3 regions of the Streptomyces sp. NPDC001204 genome follow, and region 1 is predicted to be linked to each of the others. Evidence: riboswitches for the same ligand, from Rfam matches in the RefSeq annotation. Region 1 holds a riboswitch; each other region holds the start of a gene.
The links. Region 1 has a riboswitch for cyclic di-AMP ahead of ACWC91_RS09295 (M23 family metallopeptidase). Riboswitches for the same ligand answer to the same signal wherever they lie in the genome.

Region 1 (7,597 bases):
GCCGGTGTGCCCCTGGCCGGGGGCGTAAGCCGGACCCGGGGCGTGACCCGGACCTCGCCCGGGTCCTGTGCACGCCTTCGGACCGGTGCCGGTCTCCGGGTTCGGGTCGGCCGGGGAAGCCCCGCCCGCACCAGCGGGGGAAGCCCCGACCGCCTGGTGACCCGGACCCGCCGGGGCGGATCGGGGTGTCGTGGGAGGGGGCAGCAGCGGGGTCGCCCCCGGGTGGGGGCCCGGGCCGGGTGGCGGGGCCGTGCTGGTGGCGGCGGAGAGGGCTTCCGCCAGACCGCCGAACTCGACGTGCACGACCAGGACCGGCTTGCCGGGGAACTCCTGCGCGGCCGAGCGCAGTGCCTCGGCCAGGGCCGAGTCCTCGGCGGCCCCCTCCCCCAGCGCCGGTATCAGCGTGACGACCACCGCGTCGGCGGTCTCGTCGGCGAGCGCCCGGGACAGCGCGATCCGGAAGTCCTCCGCCGACGCCGCCGTCGTCAGGTCCCGCGGCGGCTGGGGGCGCAGCCCCTCCGCGAGGCAGCGGTCGTAGGTCAGCACTCCCAGCGACTCGGAGTTGCCGAGGATCGCCACCCGCGGCCCCGGCGGCAGCGGCTGCCGGGCGAGCAGCAGGCCGGTGTCGACCAGTTCGGTGATGGTGTCGACCCGGATCACGCCGGCCTGCCGCAGCAGCGCGGACACCGTCGCGTGCGGCAGCCGCGTCGCCCGTACCGCGTGCCCCTGCGGGGCGGAGCCCGCGCTCTGCACCACGACCAGCGGCTTCACCGCCGCCGTACGCCGGGCCAGGCGGGTGAACTTGCGCGGGTTGCCGATGGACTCCAGGTACATCAGGGCGACGTCGGTGTCGGGGTCGTCGTACCAGAACTGCATGACGTCGTTGCCGGAGACGTCCGCCCTGTTGCCGGCCGACACGAAGGTCGACACGCCCGTGACCCCGGTGACCCCGCCACCGCGCCGGTGCAGCCGGGACAGCAGCGCGATGCCGATGGCCCCGGACTGGGCGAACAGCCCGATGCGGCCGGGCCGGGGCAGCTCGGGGGCGAGCGAGGCGTTCAGACGGACGTCCGGCGAGGTGTTGATGATCCCGAAGGTGTTGGGCCCGATGATCCGCATGCCGTACGTGCGCGCCTGCCGCACGAGGGCGCGCTGCCGCTCACGTCCCTCGGGGCCGCTCTCCGCGTAGCCCGCGGAGATCACGACGAGCCCCTGCACCCCGTGCTCGCCGCACTCGGTGACCGCGTCCGGGACGCGCTCTGCCGGCACGGCGACGACGGCGAGGTCCACGGGCCCGTCGATGTCCCGCACCGAGCGGTGGGCGGGCACCCCGTCGATCTCCTGGCAGTCCTCGCCGAAGGCCCGGTTCACGGCGTGGAGCCGGCCCGTGAACCCGGCGTCGCGGATGTTGTCGAGGATGCTGCGGCCCACGCCGCCGCGCGAGCGGCCCACTCCGATGACGGCGACCGAGCCGGGCGCCAGGAGCCGCCGTACCGACCGCCCCTCGGCCCGCTGCTCCCGTGCGCGCTGCACGGCCAGCGAGCGGTCGGTCGGCTCGATGTCGAACTCCAGGTGTACGACGCCGTCCTCGAAGCTGCGCTTCTGGATGTACCCGGCGTCCGTGAACACCTTGATCATCTTGGTGTTGGCCGGAAGCACCTCGGCGGTGAAGCGCCGGATGCCGCGCTCACGGGCGACGGCCGCGATGTGCTCCAGGAGCGCGGAGGCGACCCCGCGTCCCTGGTGGGCGTCCTGCACCAGGAAGGCGACCTCGGCCTCGTCGGAGGGCGCCGAGGCGGGCATGCCGTCCGCGCCGATGCGGTCGTAGCGTACGGTGGCGATGAACTCGCCGCCGACCGTGGCCGCGAGTCCCACCCGATCCACGAAGTCGTGGTGCGTGAAGCGGTGGACGTCCTTCGCGGAGAGGCGCGGGTAGGGCGCGAAGAAGCGGTAATACTTGGATTCGTCCGACACCTGTTCGTAGAAGCTGACCAGACGGCCGGCGTCATCGGCGGTGATGGGGCGGATCCGTGCGGTGCCGCCGTCGCGCAGTACCACGTCGGCCTCCCAGTGGGCGGGGTACTCGTGCCGGTCCGGCGAGGTCTGCATGGGGCCCAGCGTACGGCTCGCGTCCGGCACCGGCGCGAGGCAGTCTGTGGAGGACACACGTCGGACCGAGGCCGCGGTCCGACGCCCCCCGGAGCGGCGCACACCCCCGCTCCGGGCTCGCTTCACGTGTGGAAAACTGGTCTAGACAACCCTGATCACCCGAAGGGCAGCAACACATGGCTGAGCGCCGCGTCAACGTCGGCTGGGCCGAGGGCCTCCACGCCCGCCCCGCCTCCATCTTCGTCCGGGCCGCCACGGCCGCAGGCATCCCCGTGACGATCGCCAAGGCCGACGGGACGCCCGTCAACGCGGCCTCCATGCTGGCCGTGCTCGGCCTCGGCGCCGAGGGCGGCGAAGAGGTCGTCCTGGCCTCCGACGCCGACGGCGCGGACGCCGCGCTGGACCGGCTGGCCAAGCTGGTCGCCGAGGGTCTCGGGGAGCTTCCCGAGACCGTCTGACCGGCAGGACCGGTCCAGCGCCGAAGCCGTGCCGCCCGGATCGGGTGGCACGGCTTCGGCGTGCCCGGCGGGGCCCCGGAACACCGGAACACCGGAACGGAACACGGAGGGGGACACCGGAAGCCCCGGCTCGGGAGCCGGGGCTTCGGGAGTGTCGCGTGGCGCGCCGGGCGGTGCGCCGGCGCGGCGGGTCAGACGTTGACGCCGTGCTTGCGGAGGTAGGCCACGGGGTCGACGTCGGAGCCGTAGTCCGGGGACGTACGGGCCTCGAAGTGCAGGTGCGGTCCGGTGACGTTGCCGGTCGCGCCGGACAGGCCGATCCGCTGGCCCGGGACGACCTGCTGGCCCACCGAGACCCCGATGGACGACAGGTGCCCGTACTGGGTGTACATGCCGTCGGCCATCCTGATCACGACCTGGTTGCCGTACGCCCCGCCCCAGCCGGTCTCGACGACGGTGCCGATGCCGACCGCGTGGACGGTGGTGCCGCTCGCGGCGTGGAAGTCGATGCCGGTGTGGGCGCCGGAGGACCACAGGGAGCCGCCGGTGCGGTAGCCGGTCGATATGTACGAGTCGAGGATCGGCGTCACGAAGGCGTTGAGACGCTCGCGCTCCGCCTCGCGGGCGGCGCGCGCCTTGGCCTCGCGCTCCTCCGCGGCCTTCTTGCGCGCGGCCTCCTCGGCCTGCTTGCGCGCGGCGGCCCTGTGCTGGGCGACGGCCTGGGCGTCGATCTTCTCGGCGACACTGTCGCCGATGGTGACGACCGGGGTGAGGCCGGTGTCCTCGGGGGCGGGGGCCTCCGCGGCGAGGGCCGGGGCGGCGAGGGTGCCGATGACGCCGGTGGTGGCCAGGGCCGCGACGCCCGCCGCGCGGGCGGTGGTGCGGTGCATCCGGCTCGGCCGGCGGTGCTTCCCGGCGGCGCGGGTGAACGCCATGGAGACGTGGGTCCTTTCCTTCCCTGTCGCCTACCGGGTTAGCTGACGGGTTCGGAGCAGGAAGGTCTCCTACGGCCCCCTCGCGGCGTGCGCGGGTGTCCGATTCACCCCAGGGACGGTGGGTCCCCGGCTCCCCTGGCTCACGCCGTACGGGGACTCGGCGATGACTGTCCGGTGCCGCGGACGCGGCGCACTGCCCGACGAACAGCCGGACCGACGCTAAACGGGGCCGCTTTCAATTCCCAAACGGATCAGAAGTTTTGTAGCGCATACCACAGGGCAGACAGGCAACCTCCCCCTCAATTCGGACATCGTGGGGCCCTGGTGACGCTTCGGTCACCAGGGCCCCACGTGCGCGTGTGCCGTTCGTCGCGCGTGCGACGGCGGCGGCAACGAGGTGCTACCGCTACTCGGCCGCGACGACGGTGACCCGGCCGGCGCCCAGGGCCTCGACCGGCTCCCTGATCTGCGCCGCGTCACCGACGAGGACCGTCACCAGCCGGTCCACCGGGAACGCGTTGACGACGGCCGCGGTCGCCTCCACCGTGCCGGTCGCGGCGAGCTGCTGATAGAGCGTCGCCTGGTAGTCGTCGGGCAGGTGCTGCTCGACCTGGTCGGCGAGCGTGCCGGCCACGGCGGCGGCCGTCTCGTACTTCAGCGGCGCCACGCCGACGAGGTTCTGCACGGCGACGTCCCGCTCGGCGTCGGTGAGACCCTCGGCGGCGAGCTTGCGCAGCACCGTGAACAGGTCGTCCAGGGCCGGGCCGGTGTTCGGGGTGTCGACCGAGCCGCTGATGGCGAGCATCGCGGCGCCCGACCCGTCGGGGGCCGAGCGCAGCACCTGGCCGAACGCCCGCACCCCGTAGGTGTATCCCTTCTCCTCGCGCAGGACGCGGTCCAGGCGGGAGGTGAGGGTGCCGCCGAGGCAGTAGGTGCCGAGCACCTGGGCGGCCCACACGCGGTCGTGCCGGTCGGGGCCGATCCGGCCGATGAGCAGCTGCGTCTGCACGGCGCCGGGCCGGTCCACGATGACCACGCGGCCGGTGTCGTCGGCGGTCACCGGCGGCACGGGCCGCGGCTTGGCGGGCGAACCGGTCCAGGCGCCCAGGGTCCGGCCCAGCAGCTCGTCGAGGTCGACGCCGGTGAGGTCGCCGACGACCACGGCGGTGGCCGTGGCCGGGCGCACGTGCCGGGCGTAGAAGGAGCGGACGGCCGCGGAGTCGATGGTGACGACCGTCTCCTCGGTGCCCTGGCGCGGACGCGACATGCGCGAGCCGGCCGGGAAGAGCTCCTTGGACAGCTCCTTGGCGGCGCGGCGGGCCGGGTTGGCCAGCTCGTGCGGGATCTCGTCGAGCCGGTTGCGCACCAGCCGCTCGACCTCGGAGTCGGCGAACGCGGGCGCCCTGAGGGCGTCGGACAGCAGGCCGAGGCCCTTGGCCAGACGGGAGGCCGGGACCTCCAGGCTCAGCCGTACGCCGGGGTGGTCGGCGTGCGAGTCGAGGGTGGCGCCCGCGCGTTCCAGCTCGGCGGCGAACTCCTCGGCGGAGTGCTTGTCGGTGCCCTCGGAGAAGGCCCGCGCCATAATCGTGGCGACGCCGTCCAGGCCGGCCGGCTCCGCCTCCAGGGGCGCGTCCAGCAGCACCTCCACGGCGACGACCTGCTGGCCGGGGCGGTGACAGCGCAGCACCGTCAGGCCGTTGTCCAGCGTCCCGCGCTCGGGCGCGGGGAACGCCCACGGCTTGGCCGCGCCGGCCCGGGGCTGGGGGTGGAACTCCATCGTGGCGAGCTCGGTCACTTCGCCGCCTCCTCGGTCTCGTCGGTGGCCGCGGCGTCCGCGTCCCGGTCGTCGTCCTGCACGTCGGCGGCGGTCGGCTCGTAGACGAGCACCGCGCGGTTGTCGGGGCGCAGGCGGGACTTGGCGGCCTCCTGGACCTCCTCGGGCGTCACCTCCAGGACGCGCTTGACCGCGGTCAGGGCGAGTTGCGGGTCGCCGAACAGGACTGCGTAGCGGCACAGTTCGTCGGCGCGGCCGGCGACAGTGCCGAGACGGTCCAGCCACTCGCGCTCCAGTTGGGCCTGGGCGCGCTCCATCTCCTCGGCCGTCGGGCCCTGTTCGGCGAACCGGGCGAGCTCCTCGTCGATGGCCGACTCGATGACGGGGACCTCGACGTCGCCGGAGGTCTTCACGTCCAGCCAGCCCAAGGAGGGCGCGCCGGCCAGCCGCAGCAGTCCGAAGCCGGCCGCGACGGCCGTACGGTCGCGGCGCACCAGCCGGTTGTAGAGCCGGGAGGACTCGCCGCCGCCGAGGATGGTGAGCGCCAGGTCGGCCGCGTCGCACGCGCGCGTGCCGTCGTGCGGGAGCCGGTAGGCGGCCATCAGGGCGCGGGCCGGGACCTCCTCCTCGACGACCTCGCGCAGCTGCCCGCCGATGACCTCGGGCAGGGAGCCGTCGCGGGGCTCGGGCTTGCCGTCGTGGGACGAGATGGAGCCGAAGTACTTCTCGATCCAGGCGAGCGTCTGCTGCGGGTCGATGTCACCGACGACCGACAGGACGGCGTTGTTGGGCGCGTAGTACGTGCGGAAGAACGCGCGCGCGTCCTCCAGGGTGGCCGCGTCCAGGTCCGCCATCGACCCGATCGGCGTGTGGTGGTACGGGTGGCCCTCCGGGTAGGCGAGGGCGGTCAGCCGCTCGAAGGCGGTGCCGTAGGGGACGTTGTCGTAGCGCTGGCGGCGCTCGTTCTTGACGACGTCCCGCTGGTTCTCCATGGACTCGTCGTCCAGCGCGGCGAGCAGGGAGCCCATGCGGTCGGCCTCCAGCCAGAGGGCGAGCTCCAGCTGGTGGGCGGGCATGGTCTCGAAGTAGTTGGTGCGCTCGAAGCTGGTGGTGCCGTTGAGCGAGCCGCCCGCGCCCTGCACCAGCTCGAAGTGGCCGTTGCCCTTGACCTGGGCGGAGCCCTGGAACATCAGGTGCTCGAAAAGGTGAGCCAGGCCTGTACGCCCCTTGACCTCGTGGCGCGAGCCGACGTCGTACCAGAGGCACACCGCCGCGACCGGGGTCAGGTGGTCCTCGGAGAGCACCACGCGCAGGCCGTTGGCCAGGCGGTGCTCGGTCGCTGTCAGGCCGCCGGAGTCTGCCTCGGCTGCGGCCGTGTGACCCATGGGCATGTACGTCCCTTCGATCGCGGTGGCGGTCTGCGAACCGCCCTTTTCCTACCGGTCCTGCCACTGTATGCAAGCGTGCGGATCCCTGGCGAAGTTCCCACGACCCGTACGCCGAGAGCGAGACGGAAAGCCACGCGCCACGGCGGCGGGGCAGCGGAGTAGGACGTGAAGGGGCTTCGCACGCGCCACAGAAGCACCACCGACCTCAGGAACCACGGGACGGACAAGCGCGCGGCAGCCGACGGCGGGAGGGCGCCACGGCGGCGGGACGGGATGGCGGAACGGCCCTGTGGGGACGGGGCGTGGTCCGCGTTGTCGGTCGCGCGGTCCACAATGGTCCGCGTCAGATCCCGTCACGCTTCAGCAAGGAGCCGGCAGCGATGGCCCGCCGCAGCACGAAGACCCCGCCGCCCGACGACTCGTACGAGGAGAGGATCCTCGACATCGACGTCGTCGACGAGATGCAGGGCTCCTTCCTCGAGTACGCGTACTCGGTCATCTACTCCCGCGCCCTGCCGGACGCCCGGGACGGACTCAAGCCGGTGCACCGCCGCATCGTCTACCAGATGAACGAGATGGGGCTTCGTCCCGACCGCGGCTACGTGAAGTGCGCGCGCGTCGTCGGCGAGGTCATGGGCAAGCTGCACCCGCACGGCGACGCGTCGATCTACGACGCCCTGGTGCGCCTGACCCAGCCCTTCTCGATGCGTGTCCCGCTCGTCGACGGCCACGGCAACTTCGGCTCGCTGGGCAACGACGACCCGCCGGCCGCCATGCGGTACACCGAGTGCCGGATGGCCGAGGCCACGAGTCTGATGACGGAGTCCATCGACGAGGACACCGTCGACTTCTCCCCCAACTACGACGGCCAGGAGCAGGAGCCGGTGGCCCTGCCGGCCGCCTTCCCGAACCTGCTGGTGAACGGCTCCTCGG
Region 2 (7,597 bases), on a different contig from region 1:
GCGTGGAGCACGGCATCCCGAGCCCCACGGCCGCCTTCCCGCAGTCGTACGACGACATCGTGGCGTTCGCCGAGAAGGCCTGCTTCCCGGTGGTGGCCAAGAACCGCGAGGCGTTCGTCCGGCGCAGCAGCCCCGCGGTGAACGGCACCACGAGGATCAACAGCCGCGAGGGGCTGCTGGCCCTGGCCCGGGACTGGGGCGAGCGGCCGGGCGTGATCCTCCAGGAGTACCTGCCGCGGGAGGAGGCCGAGGACTGGATCGTGCACGCCTACTTCGACCAGAACTCGGTCCCGCTCGCGATGTTCACCGGCGTCAAGGTCCGCTCCTGGCCGCCGCACGCGGGCATGACGGCGAACGCGTACGTCGTCGACAACCCGGAACTCGCCGACCTCGCCGCGCGGTTCATCAAGCAGATCGGCTTCACCGGCATCGTCGACCTCGACCTGCGTTTCGACCGGCGCGACGGGCAGTACAAGCTCCTCGACTTCAATCCGCGCATGGGCGCGCAGTTCCGGCTCTTCGAGAGCGAGTCGGGCGTGGACGTCGTGCGTGCCATGCACCTCGACCTCACCGGGCGGCCCGTCCCGGAGGGCGAGCAGCGCGCCGGCCACCGGTACGTCGTGGAGAACATCGACCTGCCCGCCCTGCTCGCCTACCGCCGCAGCGGCTACACCACGCCGCACGCGCCGGCGAGGCCGAGCGGCACCGAGCTGGCCTGGCTCGCGGGCGACGACCCGCTGCCGTTCCTCACGATGCTCGCCCGCTTCGTGCGGCCGGGCGCCCGGCACCTCTATCAGCTGTGGCGGACCAACCGCCGCGGCGGCACGACCGGTTAGGGCGGAGCACGAGCGTGTGCGGGCGGCCCGTCCCGCCGCCCGAGCCGGCCCACGAAGTGACGTGAGCACGTCCTGGGGAGGGACTTCGTGAACCAACCGGTGGCAGTCATCGGTGCCGGGCCGTTCGGCCTGTCCACCGCCGCCCATCTGCGCGCCCGGGGCATCCCGGTCCGCGTCTTCGGCGAGCCCATGGTCGCCTGGCGCGACCACATGCCCGCCGGAATGCTGCTGAAGTCGACCCCGGCCGCCTCCGGCATCGACTGCCCGCAGCGTGGCCACACCCTCGCCGACTACTGCGCCGCGGCCGGCATCGGACCGCTGGTGACCGACGAGGACATCATCCCGGTGGAGACCTTCATCGCCTACGGCGAGTGGTTCCAGCGCAGGCTGGTGCCCGAGCTGGAGCGGGTGCGGGTGGTGTCGGTCGACCGGCGGCCGGGCGGCGGCTTCGAGCTGAAGCCGGATTCCGGGGAGCAGTTCACCGCCCGCGCGGTCGTGGTGGCGACGGGCTTGTCGGGCCTGTCCCATCTGCCGCCGGAGCTGGCCGCGGCGGTGCCGGACGGACCCACGCCCACCGGGCCGCTCTCGCACAGCTCCCAGCACCACGACCTCGGCCGGTTCGCCGGGAAGGAGCTGATCGTCGTCGGCGCCGGCCAGTCCGCGCTGGAGACGGCGGTGCTCGCGGCGGAGGCCGGGGCGCGGGTGCGGGTGGTGGCGCGGGGCCGAGGCGCGGTCGCCTTCGGCGCCCCGCCCTGGGAGCAGCCGAGGTTCCGGCCCGAGTCGCCGTTCGGCCGGGCCTGGTCGCTGTGGGCGCTGAGCTACCACCCGCAGCCCTTCCGGTACCTCCCGGCCGGGGTCCGCCACCATCTGGTCCGCCGGGTCCTCGGCCCGCTCGGCGCCTGGTGGCTGCGCGAGCGCTTCGAGCCGGCGGTGCCGGTCCACGAGGTGAGCGGCATCGTGCGCGCCGAGGTCAGGGGCGGGCGTCCGGTACTGACGGTGCGCACCCTCGCGGGCGAGAGCCGGGAACTGGAGGCGGACCACGTCATGGCGGCCACCGGCTACCGCGTCGACATCGCCGCGATGGGCTTCCTCGGCCACGAGCTGCGCACCGGACTCGCGGTCAGCCGCGGCGCCCCGAGGCTCGGCGCGGGCTACGTCTCCTCGGTACCCGGCCTCTACTTCACGGGGCTGCCGGCGGCGGCCTCGTACGGGCCGGTGATGCGGTTCGTGTGCGGCACGGAGTTCGCCTCTCCGCGGCTGGCCGCACACCTCGCGGCCAGGCACGGTTGAGGGGAACCTCGTCCGCTGGGCCGAAGCGCCCTCACAGGCAAGGGAGTTGAAGAGAGGGAGCCGGGAGCACGGTGGCCGTCGCGGTCGTCCGGCTCCGGTCGAGCCGGCGGGCCGGGGCATCCGTATTCTCTGATCATGGCCGCCCTCGCACATGCCCTCATCGCCACCGACCTGGACGGAACGCTGCTGCGCGGCGACCACACCGTGTCCGAACGGTCCCTCGCCGCGCTCGCGAGGGCGGCGGCCGCAGGTGCCCGGCACCTCGTGGTGACCGGACGGCCGGCACCGAGAGTGCGGGAACTGCTCGACGTCCTCGGCACCACGGGGCTCGCGGTGTGCGGTCAGGGCGCACAGCTCTACGACGCCGGCAGCGACCGCCTGCTGTGGTCGGTCACCCTGGACCGGGAGCAGGCCGAGACCGCCCTCGGCAAGATCGAGGCCGAGGTGGGGGAGGTGTACGCCGCGGTCGACCAGGACGGGGTCGAGGGGCTCACGCTCATCGAGCCGGGGTATCTCATGCCGCACCCGGCGCTGCCCGCCGTACGGGTCGAACGGCGCGACGACCTGTGGCGCGCGCCCATCAGCAAGGTGCTGCTGCGTCACCCGGCGCTGTCCGACGACGAGCTGGCGGAGGCGGCCCGCGGCGCGGTGGGTTCCCTCGCCACGGTCACCATGTCGGGCCCCGGGACCGTCGAACTCCAGCCGTGCGGCATCACCAAGGCGACCGGACTGGCGCTGGCCGCCGAACACCTGGGACTGGGCCGCGAGAGCGCCCTCGCCTTCGGCGACATGCCGAACGACATCCCGATGTTCCAGTGGGCCGCCCGGGGCGTCGCCATGGCCAACGCCCACCCCGAGCTCAAGGCGGTGGCCGACGAGGTCACGACGTCGAACGAGGACGACGGCATCGCCGTCGTCCTCGAACGACTGTTTGTCTAGTCGGTGCGTGCGCCGGCCGCGGTCCGGTCAGTACGCGCCGAAGACGTTGTCGATGGAGCCGTACCGCTTGGCCGCGTAGTTGCAGGCGGCGGTGATGTTGGCGACCGGGTCGTAGATGTCCCAGGACGTGCCGTTCACGTGGTAGGCCCGGAAGGTCGGGTCGATGACCTGGAGCAGACCCTTGGACGGGATGCCCTTCTTGGCGTTGGAGTCCCAGAGGTTGATGGCGCGCGGGTTGCCGGAGGACTCGCGGATGATGTTGCGGTGGATCCCGTTGTAGGAGCCCGGGATGCCCTTCTCCGCCATGACCGCCAGGGAGGCCCGGATCCAGCCGTCGAGGTTGTTCGAGTAGCCGAAGCTGGCGGCCGTCCGGACGGTGGCCGGGGTCGCCGCGGACGCGGTCGTGGCGCCGAGCAGCGGCACGGCGAGGACGGCTGCGCCCGTGCCGGTGACGGCGAGGGCGCGGACGAGGCGGGCGGTGCGGGAAGAGCTGCGCTGACCGTTTGCAGGCATGGGGGAATTCCTCTCCGTCGCCTGCGAGGTGAGCTGTCGGGTTCGGGCTGGGAGGTGCCCGGCCGCGCCTTGAAGGGCGCGGCTTCACCCCAAGCCGTTCCGGTGCGGTGTACGCGGTACGTACGACGCCCGGCCCGGCGGCTTACCTGGGTCCCCCGCTCCTGCCGTGGTTCATTCGGTCGTTGGGATTACGGGCGGCGGCAGGATTCGGCGTCCGCCCGTCGGTGCCGGGAACGTATGCGAGAGCACATGTCCCGAACAAGTGCCGGAATCACACATCGCCCTATTTGACCTTGGTCTGGGGGGTATGTGGTGCTTGATCCTTTGCATCTGCCAAGGGTCAACTCGACTGGTGTAAAGGGGATGTGAAGGAATGCGAGAGGCGGCGTGGATGGAAGGGGGTGTGTCCCAAGTCACGGCTCGGGCAGCCGAAGAGCAAATACCACTAAAGAGAATTGAAACCCCAATAGGGGTGAATCGGACTTCATGTGTGAGTGTGGATGGGCCGTGTGGCTGACACGTGATGGTGGTCACGTCGGGTGAAGTGGCCTGGCCCGTATAGGTGGGCGATATCGGTGATCGAAACGTGACCGGATACGCTGACTTGAGTGAGGGCAGCGACCTATCGACAAACCGTGTAATCCCCAGCAGACACCAGCAGACAGGAGACCCCTCGTGACCGTCGTCGGGCCATTCGGGCTGAGCGTGCGGGACCAGGCTCTCGAAGCCGATGTCCAGGCCGGATTGGCGGCTGTCGAGGAAGGGCTGCTCGAAGCCACCAAGAGCGAGGTCCCGTTCATCACGGGCGCCGCGCAGCATCTCGTCAGGGCGGGCGGGAAGCGGTTCCGGCCACTGCTCGTGATGCTCGCGTCCCAGTTCGGGGATCCGTACGCGCCGGGGATCGTGCCCTCGGCCGTGGTGGTGGAGCTGACCCATCTGGCGACGCTGTACCACGACGACGTGATGGACGAGGCCGCCGTGCGCCGCGGGGTGGACAGCGCCAACACCCGCTGGGGCAACTCGGTCGCGGTCCTGACCGGTGACTTCCTCTTCGCCCGCGCCTCGCAGATCCTCGCCGACCTCGGCCCGGAGGCCGTGCGGGTGCAGGCCGTGGCGTTCGAGCGGCTGGTCACCGGGCAGATCCTGGAGACGGCGGGTCCGCAGGACGGCCGGGACCCGGTCGACCACTACCTGGACGTGCTGGGCGGCAAGACCGGGTCGCTGGTGGCGGTGTCGTGCCGGTTCGGCGCGATGATGTCCGGCGCCGACGAGACGGTCGTGGACGTGCTGACGCAGTACGGCGAGCGGCTGGGCGTCGCCTTCCAGCTGGCGGACGACGTCCTGGACATCGCCTCCGACTCGCACGAGTCGGGCAAGACCCCCGGCACCGATCTGCGCGAGGGCATCGCCACCCTGCCGGTGCTGCGGCTGCGCGAGCGCACGGCCCGGCTGGGGCTGGCCGAGGACATCGCCCTGTGCGAGCTGCTGGACTCCGACCTGAGCGACGACGCGCGGCACGCGGAGGCGCTGGCGGCGCTGCGGGCGCACCCGGCGCTGGAGCACGCCCGCCGTGACACCGTGCGCTACGCCGAGGAGGCGCGGGCCGCGCTGGCGCCGCTGCGGGAGTGCGACGCGAAGGCCGCCCTGCTCCAGCTGTGCGACGCGGTGGTGCACCGGGCCGGCTGACGCCCGTCCGGTTCCGCGGCCTCACCGGCCGCCCCCGCCGGGCAGCCCCTTCGAGCGGCGCTCTCCACATCTACCCCTACGGGGTGGGGAGGCGTCGCCCTTTGTGTGTCATACCGCAGGCGTACACGGAGTTGGCTCCGGGGTCTGACGCTTCCGCCCCGCCGATTTGGTCAGATGGAAACCACGGACCACACCACTGCTCACCGATCTGGGTGAGAATGGCGGCTGAGGGTGACACCCCAGTGCAGAAGGACAGCCGCCGCCGAAGACGGAGGTAGGGCACACATGGCACCGAACGAATCCGAAGCCGACGACCTGCGCACGGGGCGCCGCAAGGCCGCGCGCTACGTCGTCCCGGTCACGGTGGTGGGGGTGGCGGCGGCGACCATCGGGCTCGTCCCCGCACTCGCCGCGTCCGGCGACCCCGACCTGCCGAAGATCACCGCACAGCAACTCATAGAGAAAATCGCCAAGTCGGACGTCCAGCAGCTGTCCGGCACGGTCAAGGTCAGCACCGACCTGGGTCTGCCGAACCTCGGCGGCCTGGAGAGCGGCCTGACCTCCGGCGCGGCCGGGGGTGGTGACGGTTCGTCGGCCGACCCGATGTCAAAGCTGCCCGAACTGGCCTCCGGGACGCACACCCTGCGCGTCGCCGCCGACGGCGAGGACCGGCAGAAGGTCTCGCTGATCGAGAGCGCCGCCGAGTACAGCCTCATCCACAACGGCAAGGACGTCTGGGGCTACGACAGCAAGTCGAACGAGGTCTTCCACGGCACCGCGGCCGACGGCGGCGAGAAGCACCGGGACGAGGTCCCCGCCACGCCCAAGGACTTCGCCGACGAGGCCCTGAAGGCGGTCGACGACACCACCTCGGTGAAGGTCGACGGCACCGCCCAGGTCGCCGGCCGCGACGCCTACAAGCTGGTCATCGAGCCGAAGCACGCCTCCGGCACCACGGTGGGTGCGATCAGCATCGCGGTGGACGCCAGGACCGGGCTGCCGCTGAAGTTCACGCTCACCCCGGCGAGCGGCGGCGCCGCCGTGGTGGACGCGGGCTTCACCCAGGTCAGCTTCGCCAAGCCGGCCGCCTCGACCTTCGACTTCACCCCGCCCAAGGGCGCGAAGGTCACCGAGGAGAAGGACGCCGCGAAGGAGGCCACGAAGGACGCCGAGCGGAAGGCCGGCCCGGACCGGCAGTCCCACGAGCCCGGCACGTCGCACAAGGACCCGGCCGGGAGCGGCCCGAAGGTCCTCGGCAAGGGCTGGAACTCCATCGCCGTGATCGACACCGGTAACAAGGGCGGCATCCCGTCGTCCTCCGGCAAGGGCGACCTGAGCGGATTCCTCGGCTCGCTCGGCGACCAGGTCAGCGGCAAGTTCGGCAAGGGCACGGTCTTCTCCACCCGCCTGGTCAACGCGCTGATCACGGACAACGGCAAGGTGTACGTCGGCGCCGTCACCAAGGACACGCTGGTGAAGGCGGCGAACACCGGGCAGTAAGGACGCGACGGGCACGAGGAATCGAGGGAGCCGATGGACGAGGGGGATGACAGCGTCATCCACACGCGCGGGCTCACCAAGCGCTACCGCGGCGGACAGCTCGCCGTCGACGGTCTCGACCTGACCGTCCCGGCGGGCAGCGTCTTCGGCTTCCTCGGCCCGAACGGCTCGGGCAAGACCACCACCATCCGCATGCTGATGGGGCTCATCGAGCCCACCTCCGGCACGGCGCGAGTGCTGGGGCGCCCCATGCCCCGGTCCTCGCGCACCGTGCTCCCGCAGGTCGGCGCGCTCATCGAGGGCCCGGCCCTGTACGGCTTCCTGTCCGGCCGGGACAACCTGCTGCGCCACGACGCCGCCGACCCGACCGCCGACCCCCGCACCCGGCGCGCCCGGGTCGCCGCCGCCCTGGACCGGGTGGGCCTGACGGCCGCGGCGGGCAAGAAGGCCAAGGCCTACTCCCTGGGCATGAAACAGCGCCTGGGTCTGGCCGCCGCGCTGCTCCAGCCGCGCAGACTGCTCGTCCTGGACGAGCCGACCAACGGTCTCGACCCGCAGGGCATGCGCGAGATCCGCTCCCTGGTCCGGGAGTTGGCCTCCGACGGCACGACTGTCTTCCTCTCCTCCCATCTGCTGGACGAGATCGAGCAGGTGTGCACCCACGCGGCGGTCATGGCGCAGGGGCGGCTGATCACACAGGGAGTCGTGGCGGAGCTGGCCGCGGGAGCGCGCGGCCGGCTGGTGGTGATCACACCCGACACGGGGGAGGCGGCCCGGGTGCTGAAGGAACAGGGCGTCGGCGACGTCGCCGCGGGCGAGGACCGGGTGTCCGG
Region 3 (7,597 bases), on a different contig from region 1:
CTGCTTGAAGGCCTCGACGTCCGCCTCGGTGGGTTTGCTGCGCTCGGTGGGCGGCGGTGGGGTTTCCATGCCTTGCGTATGTCTCTCTGTCAGTTCACTGGTCGGAGGCGTCGGACTTGTCGACCCCGTCCCAGACGTTGGCGTACCAGGGGCGGCGGGCCGTCCCCCGCTCGGCGCGGGACCGCTCGGCCGGGCCCGGGTCGACCACGACGTAGCCGGTCTCCCCGGGCTTCACGTAGTGCAGCCGCCGCCGGATCTGCTGCTCGGCGTAGGCGTCGTCCTGCCAGCGTGCCTTGAGGTCGCGCAGTTGTTCCACCCGCTGCTGGGCCTGCCGCTTCTGCCGTTGCAGGTCGGCGATGTCGGCGCGCTGGGTGACGTACTGCCGCATCGGGTAGGCCAGGGCGACCACCATCGAGCAGAGCACCAGCACGAGCAGCGCCGCGCGGCCTGTGAGACGGGAGCGGCGGGCCTGGCGGCGGGTCTGCGAACGGTAGACACGGGCCGCCGTCTGCTCACCGAGCAGCTTGAGCCTGGTCGTGGTGGAGAACCGGTCCCGGTCCTTGACGGCCATCGTCCCGCCTCCCGTTCGTGCCCGTGCACACACGTGCGTACGTCCCCGGACACGGTACGGGACCGGGTACGGGGACGTACGTGCGACTGGCGAAGCCTTACGCTTCGCGGCTCAGCCTCCGGGGCGGCTCGGCCCCCGGAACGGCTCGGCCCTCGAAGCGGCTCAGCCCTTGAAGCGCGGGAAGGCCGAGCGGCCGGCGTACACCGCGGCGTCGTCGAGGATCTCCTCGATGCGCAGCAGCTGGTTGTACTTGGCGACGCGCTCGGAGCGGGCCGGGGCGCCGGTCTTGATCTGGCCGCAGTTGGTGGCGACGGCCAGGTCGGCGATCGTGACGTCCTCGGTCTCGCCGGAGCGGTGGGACATCATGCACTTGAAGCCGCTGCGCTGGGCCAGCTCGACGGCGTCCAGGGTCTCGGTGAGCGAACCGATCTGGTTCACCTTCACGAGCAGCGCGTTGGCGGCGCCGTCCTCGATGCCGCGGGCGAGGCGCTCGGGGTTGGTGACGAACAGGTCGTCGCCGACGAGCTGGACCTTGTCGCCGAGCTTGTCGGTGATGACCTTCCAGCCGGCCCAGTCGTCCTCGAACAGCGGGTCCTCGATGGAGACGAGCGGGTAGGCGGCCACCAGCTCCTCGTAGTACTCGGTCATCTCCGCCGCCGAGCGCTCCTTGCCCTCGAAGACGTACTTGCCGTCCTTGTAGAACTCGGAGGCGGCGACGTCGAGCGCGAGGGCGATCTGCTCGCCGGGGGCGTAGCCGGCTTCCTTGATCGCCTCGAGGATCAGGTCGAGGGCCTCGCGGTTGGAGCCGAGGTTCGGGGCGAAGCCGCCCTCGTCGCCGAGGCCGGTGGACAGGCCCTTGCTCTTCAGGACCTTCTTCAGCGTGTGGTAGACCTCGGTGCCCCAGCGCAGGGCCTCGGAGAAGGACTCCGCGCCGATCGGGGCGATCATGAACTCCTGGATGTCCACGTTGGAGTCGGCGTGCGAGCCGCCGTTCAGGATGTTCATCATCGGCACCGGCAGCAGGTGCGCGTTCGGACCGCCCAGGTAGCGGAAGAGGGGGAGGTCCGAGGCCTCGGAGGCGGCGTGGGCGACGGCGAGGGAGACGCCGAGGATGGCGTTGGCGCCCAGCGAGCCCTTGTTGTCGGTGGCGTCCAGGTCGAACATGGCCTGGTCGATCAGGCGCTGCTCGGTGGCGTCGTAACCGACGAGCTCCGGGCCGATCTGCTCGATCACGGCGAGGACGGCCTTCTCGACGCCCTTGCCCTGGTAGCGGTTGGGGTCGCCGTCACGGAGCTCGATGGCCTCGAAGGCACCGGTGGAGGCGCCGGAGGGGACGGCGGCACGACCGGTGCTGCCGTCGTCGAGGCCGACCTCGACCTCGACCGTGGGGTTGCCTCGGGAGTCCAGGATTTCCCGGGCTACGACGACGTCGATGGACGGCACGAGCATCTCCTTCTGGGATGTGACGCTGGAAGTGCGGGGCGTGAGCCTTGCGCCTAGAGCCTAACCGTCCCGGGGCGGCGACCGGCCGACCGACCGCCTCGTGGACAGAGTGACGGTACCCTTTGTTCCCGCTCGGAACAAAGGGAAGGGGAAGGTTCGGGAACGGCCGGGTGTGCGGGAGACGAAAAGAACCCGCCCCGGCGCGTAGGGGGGAACACGCCGGGGCGGGGGCCCATGAAGGGCGGTACGGGCCCTTACTTCAGGTGGAGCTGCTGGCCCGGGTAGATGAGGTCGGCGTTGTCGATGATGTTCTTGTTCAGCTCGAACAGCTTCTTCCAGCCGCCCTGGACGCCGTGCTCGGCGGCGATGGAGCTGAGGGTGTCGCCGGAGACCACCTTGTACTCGCCGTCGCCCTTCTTGACCTTCTCGCCGTTGGGCGTGGTGACGGTCCTGCTCGGGGCGGGGCGCGTCGCGGAGCGGTTGGCGGCCTGCTGCTCGGTCGAGCGGGTGGTGGTGCTCTTGGCGGAGCTGCCGCTCGACGACGACGAAGAGGAAGACGCCGACGCCGACGAGGAGGAGGACGAGGGGGCGCTGCCGGTGTAGGCGGCGCCGGACAGGCCCTTGCCGCAGACCGGCCAGGCGCCCTTGCCCTGGCCCGCGAGGACCTTCTCGGCGACGGTTATCTGCTGCGACTTGGAGGCCAGGTCGGCGCGCGACGCGTAGGCGGTGCCGCCGTACCCGGCCCAGGTGGAGTTGGTGAACTGGAGGCCGCCGTAGAAGCCGTTGCCGGTGTTGATGGACCAGTTGCCGCCGGACTCGCACTGGGCGACCGCGTCCCACTCGGAGGCGGTGGCGGCGGAGGCGTTGCCGACCGCCATCAGCGGGGCGGCGACTGCGGCGCCGGCGACACCGGCGAGCGCGATGACACGGGTGGTCCTGGACGTACGGCGGTGCTTGCCCTTGCTGGAGAACAGCATGGATGGATCCCCTCACCGACGCCTGCGAGGTGAGCTGTCGGGTTCGGGCCGGTTGAGTTGCCCGGCCGTGCCTCGTACACGAGGCACGGCTCCACCCCTAGCCGCTCCGGTCAACTGCCCGGCGCGGCACTTACCTTGGGTCCCCCGCTCCTGCCCACGGCGCTTGACGCGACGACTGTTCCCGTGCGGCCGCTGGCAGGATTCGGCGTTGCGGCAGCCGGGGCTCGCGGTGACGAGCGGTCACGACCGTAGGCATGCGCTTCGCCGAATTCCAAAGACGATCAGGGCTTCTGAGACTCATCCCACACTTTCCCCGAATGGGACATTCAGCGCGAAGCGTGGCGTGAACTCCGCCTACTTTTGGGGCGTTTCGGTAGGGACATTCAGGGTCTGACCGGCGGAGATGTGATTCGGGTCGGACCCGATCGCCCCCTTGTTCGCCGCGTACAGCGCGTCCCATCCGCCCGGGAGGTCAAGGGAGTCGGCGATGGACTCGAGGGAGTCGCCGGCGCGGACGGTGTAGGAGTCGGCGACGACGGCGCGCGCGGAGCCACCACGGGAGGCGTGACGGCCGGAGGAGGCGGTCGAGTGGCTGTCGGCCGGGTCCTCGACGGCACTGCCGCCGCGGTGCCGCCCACCGCTGAGTGCGCCGGTGTCGACCAGGGCCGAAGTGCCGCCGACCTGCCACGAGTTGTCCGTGTAGTCCGGCTGCGCCGTGACCGAGGGCGAGGCGGCGGGCGACTGCGACCCGCCCGCCGCGACATCGGAGGACGCGTCGGACTCGGCCTGCTCGCCCTTCTTGGCGGGCGAGGACGGCGAAGGGGAGGACGTGGTGGGGGACGCGACCGACGAGCCGGAGGAATCGGTCGAACCAGGGTCGACATCCGACGAGTCGGACGAACCGGACGTATCGCCCGACGACGTCTGTGACGAGTCGGACAGGCCGAGGTCGTCCGTGAGGGACTTTCCGGAGGAGTTGGAGGATCCGGACGAATCACCCACGCCGGTGTCGACCTTCGCCGCCCCGGACTTCTTGCTGAGCCCGGAGAGCAGCCCGCACGTCGGCCAGGCGCCGGGACCCTTGTCGGCGAGCAGCTTCTCGGCCACGGCTATCTGCTGGGAACGGCTGGCCTGGTCGGCGCTCGAGGCGTAGTCGAGGCCGCCGTACTTCTCCCAGTCGTCCTGCGTCAACTGGAGGCCGCCGTAGTAGCCGTTGCCGGTGTCGGCGCTCCAGGCGCCGCCACTCTCGCACTTGGCCACCTTGTCCCACGCGTTGCCGTCGGCCGCGCTGGCGCCGCCGGCGCCGATCAGTGGGATGGCGATGGCGGATCCGGTCACTCCGGCTGCGACGAGGAGGGCCGGAGCCTGACGGGGCCGACGGTGACGACCGTTCCCGGAGAGCATGCGGAGACCTTTCGTGCGACAGCGGTGACCCGCGTGGCGACCGCAGACTCGGCGCCACGCTGATGGGTGAAAGTATCGGCTGACGATCGCTTGTCACAAGTTCATGCCGCACAGATCACGTGAAGATCACACCGTTGAACATGTGTCATCTTCGTGTCCGTCAGTGGGTAGGCGTGGTGCGGCGGCAGGCGCCTTTTCCTGCCTTGTCCGGCTTCCCCGCGACTTACCGACCGGGTGTGAACCGCACCGGCAGCGTTCGCAGTCCGCGCATGATGAGCCCTCCGCGCCAGCGCAACTCGGCTGGATCCGCACCCAGTTGCAGGTCCGGGAGCCGGGTGAGGAGGGTGGCCAGCGCGGTCTGGCCCTCCAGGCGGGCGAGCGGTGCGCCGAGGCAGTAGTGAATGCCGTGTCCGTAGCCGAGGTGTTGATTGTCACGCCGCCCGAGATCGAGGACGTCGGGGCCGGCGAACCGCTCCGGGTCCCGGTCGGCGGCGGCGAGGACGACGAGGACCGGGTCGCCGGCGGCGATGTCCTGCCCGCCGATGGTGAGCGGCCGGGTGGCGTAGCGCCAGGTGGCCAGCTCCACCGGCCCGTCGTAGCGCAGGAGTTCCTCCACTCCCGTCTCCAGCAGGCCGCCGTCCCCCTCGGCGAGGGACCGTTGGAGCCGGTCCCGCTGCTCGGGGTGGGTGAGCAGGGCGTAGGTGCCGTTGCCGATGAGGTTGACGGTGGTCTCGAAACCGGCGAACAGGAGGATGAAGGCCATGGCGGCGGCCTCGTTCTCGGTGAGGTGCTCGCCGTGGTCGGAGGCGCGGATGAGCGCGGAGATGAGGTCCTCGCCGGGGGCGGGCTCGGCCGGGAGCGCCTCGCGCTTGCGGTGGATGAGTTCCGCGAGATAGCCGCGCATCTTCTTCACCGAGCGGGCGACCCCGCCGCGCGGGCCCTTGCCGTGGCGGATCATCATGCCCGCCCAGTCCCGGAAGTCGTCCTGGTCCTCGCGGGGGACGCCGAGCAGGTCGCAGATGGCGTAGATGGGCAGCGGGAAGGCGAACTCGTGGATGAGGTCGGCGGTGCCGCGCCCGGCGAACCCGTCGATGAGTCCGTCGGCCAGCTCCTGCACACGCGGGGCGAACTCGGCGACGCGGCGCGGGGTGAACGCCTTGCTGACCAGCCGGCGCAGCCGGGTGTGGTCCGGCGGGTCGATGTTCAGCAGGTGGGTCATCAGCTCGGCCTTGCGCTCGCCGGGGATGCCGGTCTTGCCCTTGGCGTGCGCGGACTCGGCGTGGTGCGCCGGGTTCTTGGACAGCCGCTGGTCCGCCAGGGCCTGCCTGGCGTCCGCGTACCGGGTGACCAGCCAGGCCTCCACTCCGCTGGGCAGGCGGGTCCTGTGCACGGGGGCGTGCTCGCGCAGCCAGGCGTAGGCCGGGTAGGGGTTGCTGGCGAACTCCCAGGTGAACAGGGCTGGTGGCTGGTCGTGCATACGGTTGACCCTAGCGCCGGGAATCCGGTGCAAGGGCTTCCGCCCCTGCCGCCGCCCCGGCCCTCCCCGTCCCCGGCGGCGATGTCCCCGGCACCCTGCCGCCCCGCCCGCGCCCCTCAGGGCCTTCGGGTGCCCTCTGTCTCCACGATCGCGTCCCGGTACGCGCGCGCCGCCGCGCGCAGTGCCGCCTCCGGGTCGACGCCCTCCGCCTCGGCGCGGGCGGCCAGTGCCAGCAGCTCGTATCCGAAGCCCTCCCTCGCCGGGAGGGGGACCTCCAGGCCCGCCGTGCGGACCCGGGAGGCCAGCTTGGCGGCGAGGGCGAGGCCGGGCTGGCCGAGGGGGACGCCCTCGGTCACGGAGGTGCGCCGCTTCTCCTCGGCCTTGGTGCGCAGCCAGTGCGCCTTGACCTCCTCCGGGGTGGTGGCGGTCTCGTCACCGAAGACGTGCGGGTGGCGGTGGATCAGCTTGGCGACGATGGTGCCGGCCACGTCGTCGATGGAGAACGGCTCCTCGGAGTCCTCCTCGGCGATACGGGCGTGGAAGACCACCTGGAGCAGGACGTCGCCCAGTTCCTCGCGCAGTTCCTCACGGTCGCCGTCCTCGATCGCCTCGACCAGCTCGTACGCCTCCTCGATGCCGTACTTGGCCAGGCCCTTGTGGGTCTGCCGGGACGACCAGGGGCACTCGGCGCGGATGCGGTCCATGACCTGGACGAGGTCGAGCAGGCGGGCGCCGGGCAGGTCGTAGGAGGCGGGCAGCAGCTCCAGCTCCGGCATGTTCACACGGCCGGAGCCGGCCAGGCGGGCCAGTCCGTCGGTCAGGGCGGGTTCGCCCTCGCCGGTGGCCACGACGACGACCGTACGGCCGCCGGCGCACGCGTCCACCAGTCCCTCGGCGCTCGGTGCCGCCTCGTCCACGGCTATGCCCGCCTCGCGCAGATACGGCAGCTGCGGATGGGCGCCATCCGCGCACAGCACCCGGTCGGCCGCGCGCAGCACCTGCCAGGCGGGCCAGGACAGCAGCCCGGGGGCGACCCGGTGGCTGGTAGTGAGCAGGACGATCCGGCCCGTGGCCGCTGCGGAGGTGGTCGTGCTGGTGGTGTTCACGGTCCGAACGTAACGCACGCCCGCGACGTCGCCCCTGGTTGTCCACAGGCCGAGGGCCGGCCCCCGGCCCGGTTGTCCACAGGCCGAGGGCCGGCCCCCGGCCCGGTTGTCCACAGGCCGAGGGCCGGCCCCCGGCCCGGTTGTCCACAGGTCCGGCCGTCCGGCGTCCGGCCTCCGGTCAGGCCGACTGCTTCGCGTCCGCCGCCGAGACGTCCCGCAGCCACGGCGTCTTGGCGTTCACGAGGGTGCTCTTCTCGACGTCCCACGTGCCGTAGCGCGGGTTGAGGTCGACGTGGAGGTCGGCGGAGGCCTCGGACAGCGCCTTCCAGAAGGCCGGCTGGCCGGCGTCGGTGTGCAGATGCGCCGCGAGCTTCTGCGCCTTCACCTGGAGGCGGAGGTTGTCGTCGAGGCGCTGCGGGGGCACCCCGTACCGCTGGAGCCAGGTGTCCTCGAGCGCCTTGGCGCCACCCGCCTGCTGCTCGAGACCGCTACGCAGCTGCTGGACCTCGCCGCGGCTGACGCTGAGGCCGGCGTTCCGGGCGGCGCGGTCCAGCACCTGGTCGAGCACCATCTGGTGCAGCGTGTCCCGGGCGAGCGTGCCGGTCGAGACGACGGTCTG

Region 2: another riboswitch for cyclic di-AMP. It lies ahead of ACWC91_RS26235 (transglycosylase SLT domain-containing protein); the one in region 1 lies ahead of ACWC91_RS09295 (M23 family metallopeptidase).
Region 3: another riboswitch for cyclic di-AMP. It lies ahead of ACWC91_RS20615 (LysM peptidoglycan-binding domain-containing protein); the one in region 1 lies ahead of ACWC91_RS09295 (M23 family metallopeptidase).

The regions. Positions count from the first base shown of each region.
Region 1 covers NZ_JBSFJL010000005.1:109,243-116,839, reverse strand. The annotation lists gene ACWC91_RS09305 (bifunctional acetate--CoA ligase family protein/GNAT family N-acetyltransferase) at 1-2,109, opposite strand, end outside; gene ACWC91_RS09300 (HPr family phosphocarrier protein) at 2,286-2,567, shown strand; gene ACWC91_RS09295 (M23 family metallopeptidase) at 2,759-3,502, opposite strand; cyclic di-AMP (ydaO/yuaA leader) riboswitch at 3,515-3,675, opposite strand; gene ACWC91_RS09290 (M16 family metallopeptidase) at 3,909-5,297, opposite strand; gene ACWC91_RS09285 (M16 family metallopeptidase) at 5,294-6,667, opposite strand; gene ACWC91_RS09280 (DNA gyrase/topoisomerase IV subunit A) at 7,045-7,597, shown strand, end outside.
Region 2 covers NZ_JBSFJL010000021.1:48,308-55,904, forward strand. The annotation lists gene ACWC91_RS26220 (carboxylate--amine ligase) at 1-836, shown strand, start outside; gene ACWC91_RS26225 (FAD-dependent oxidoreductase) at 924-2,126, shown strand; gene ACWC91_RS26230 (HAD family hydrolase) at 2,262-3,065, shown strand; gene ACWC91_RS26235 (transglycosylase SLT domain-containing protein) at 3,093-3,578, opposite strand; cyclic di-AMP (ydaO/yuaA leader) riboswitch at 3,584-3,769, opposite strand; gene ACWC91_RS26240 (polyprenyl synthetase family protein) at 4,254-5,264, shown strand; gene ACWC91_RS26245 (LolA family protein) at 5,550-6,764, shown strand; gene ACWC91_RS26250 (ABC transporter ATP-binding protein) at 6,798-7,597, shown strand, end outside.
Region 3 covers NZ_JBSFJL010000014.1:81,266-88,862, forward strand. The annotation lists gene ACWC91_RS20600 (DUF501 domain-containing protein) at 1-69, opposite strand, end outside; gene ACWC91_RS20605 (FtsB family cell division protein) at 95-571, opposite strand; gene eno (phosphopyruvate hydratase) at 734-2,020, opposite strand; gene ACWC91_RS20615 (LysM peptidoglycan-binding domain-containing protein) at 2,269-2,991, opposite strand; cyclic di-AMP (ydaO/yuaA leader) riboswitch at 2,996-3,163, opposite strand; gene ACWC91_RS20620 (LysM peptidoglycan-binding domain-containing protein) at 3,346-4,395, opposite strand; gene ACWC91_RS20625 (cytochrome P450 family protein) at 4,619-5,872, opposite strand; gene ACWC91_RS20630 (nucleoside triphosphate pyrophosphohydrolase) at 5,989-6,978, opposite strand; gene ACWC91_RS20635 (SurA N-terminal domain-containing protein) at 7,157-7,597, opposite strand, start outside.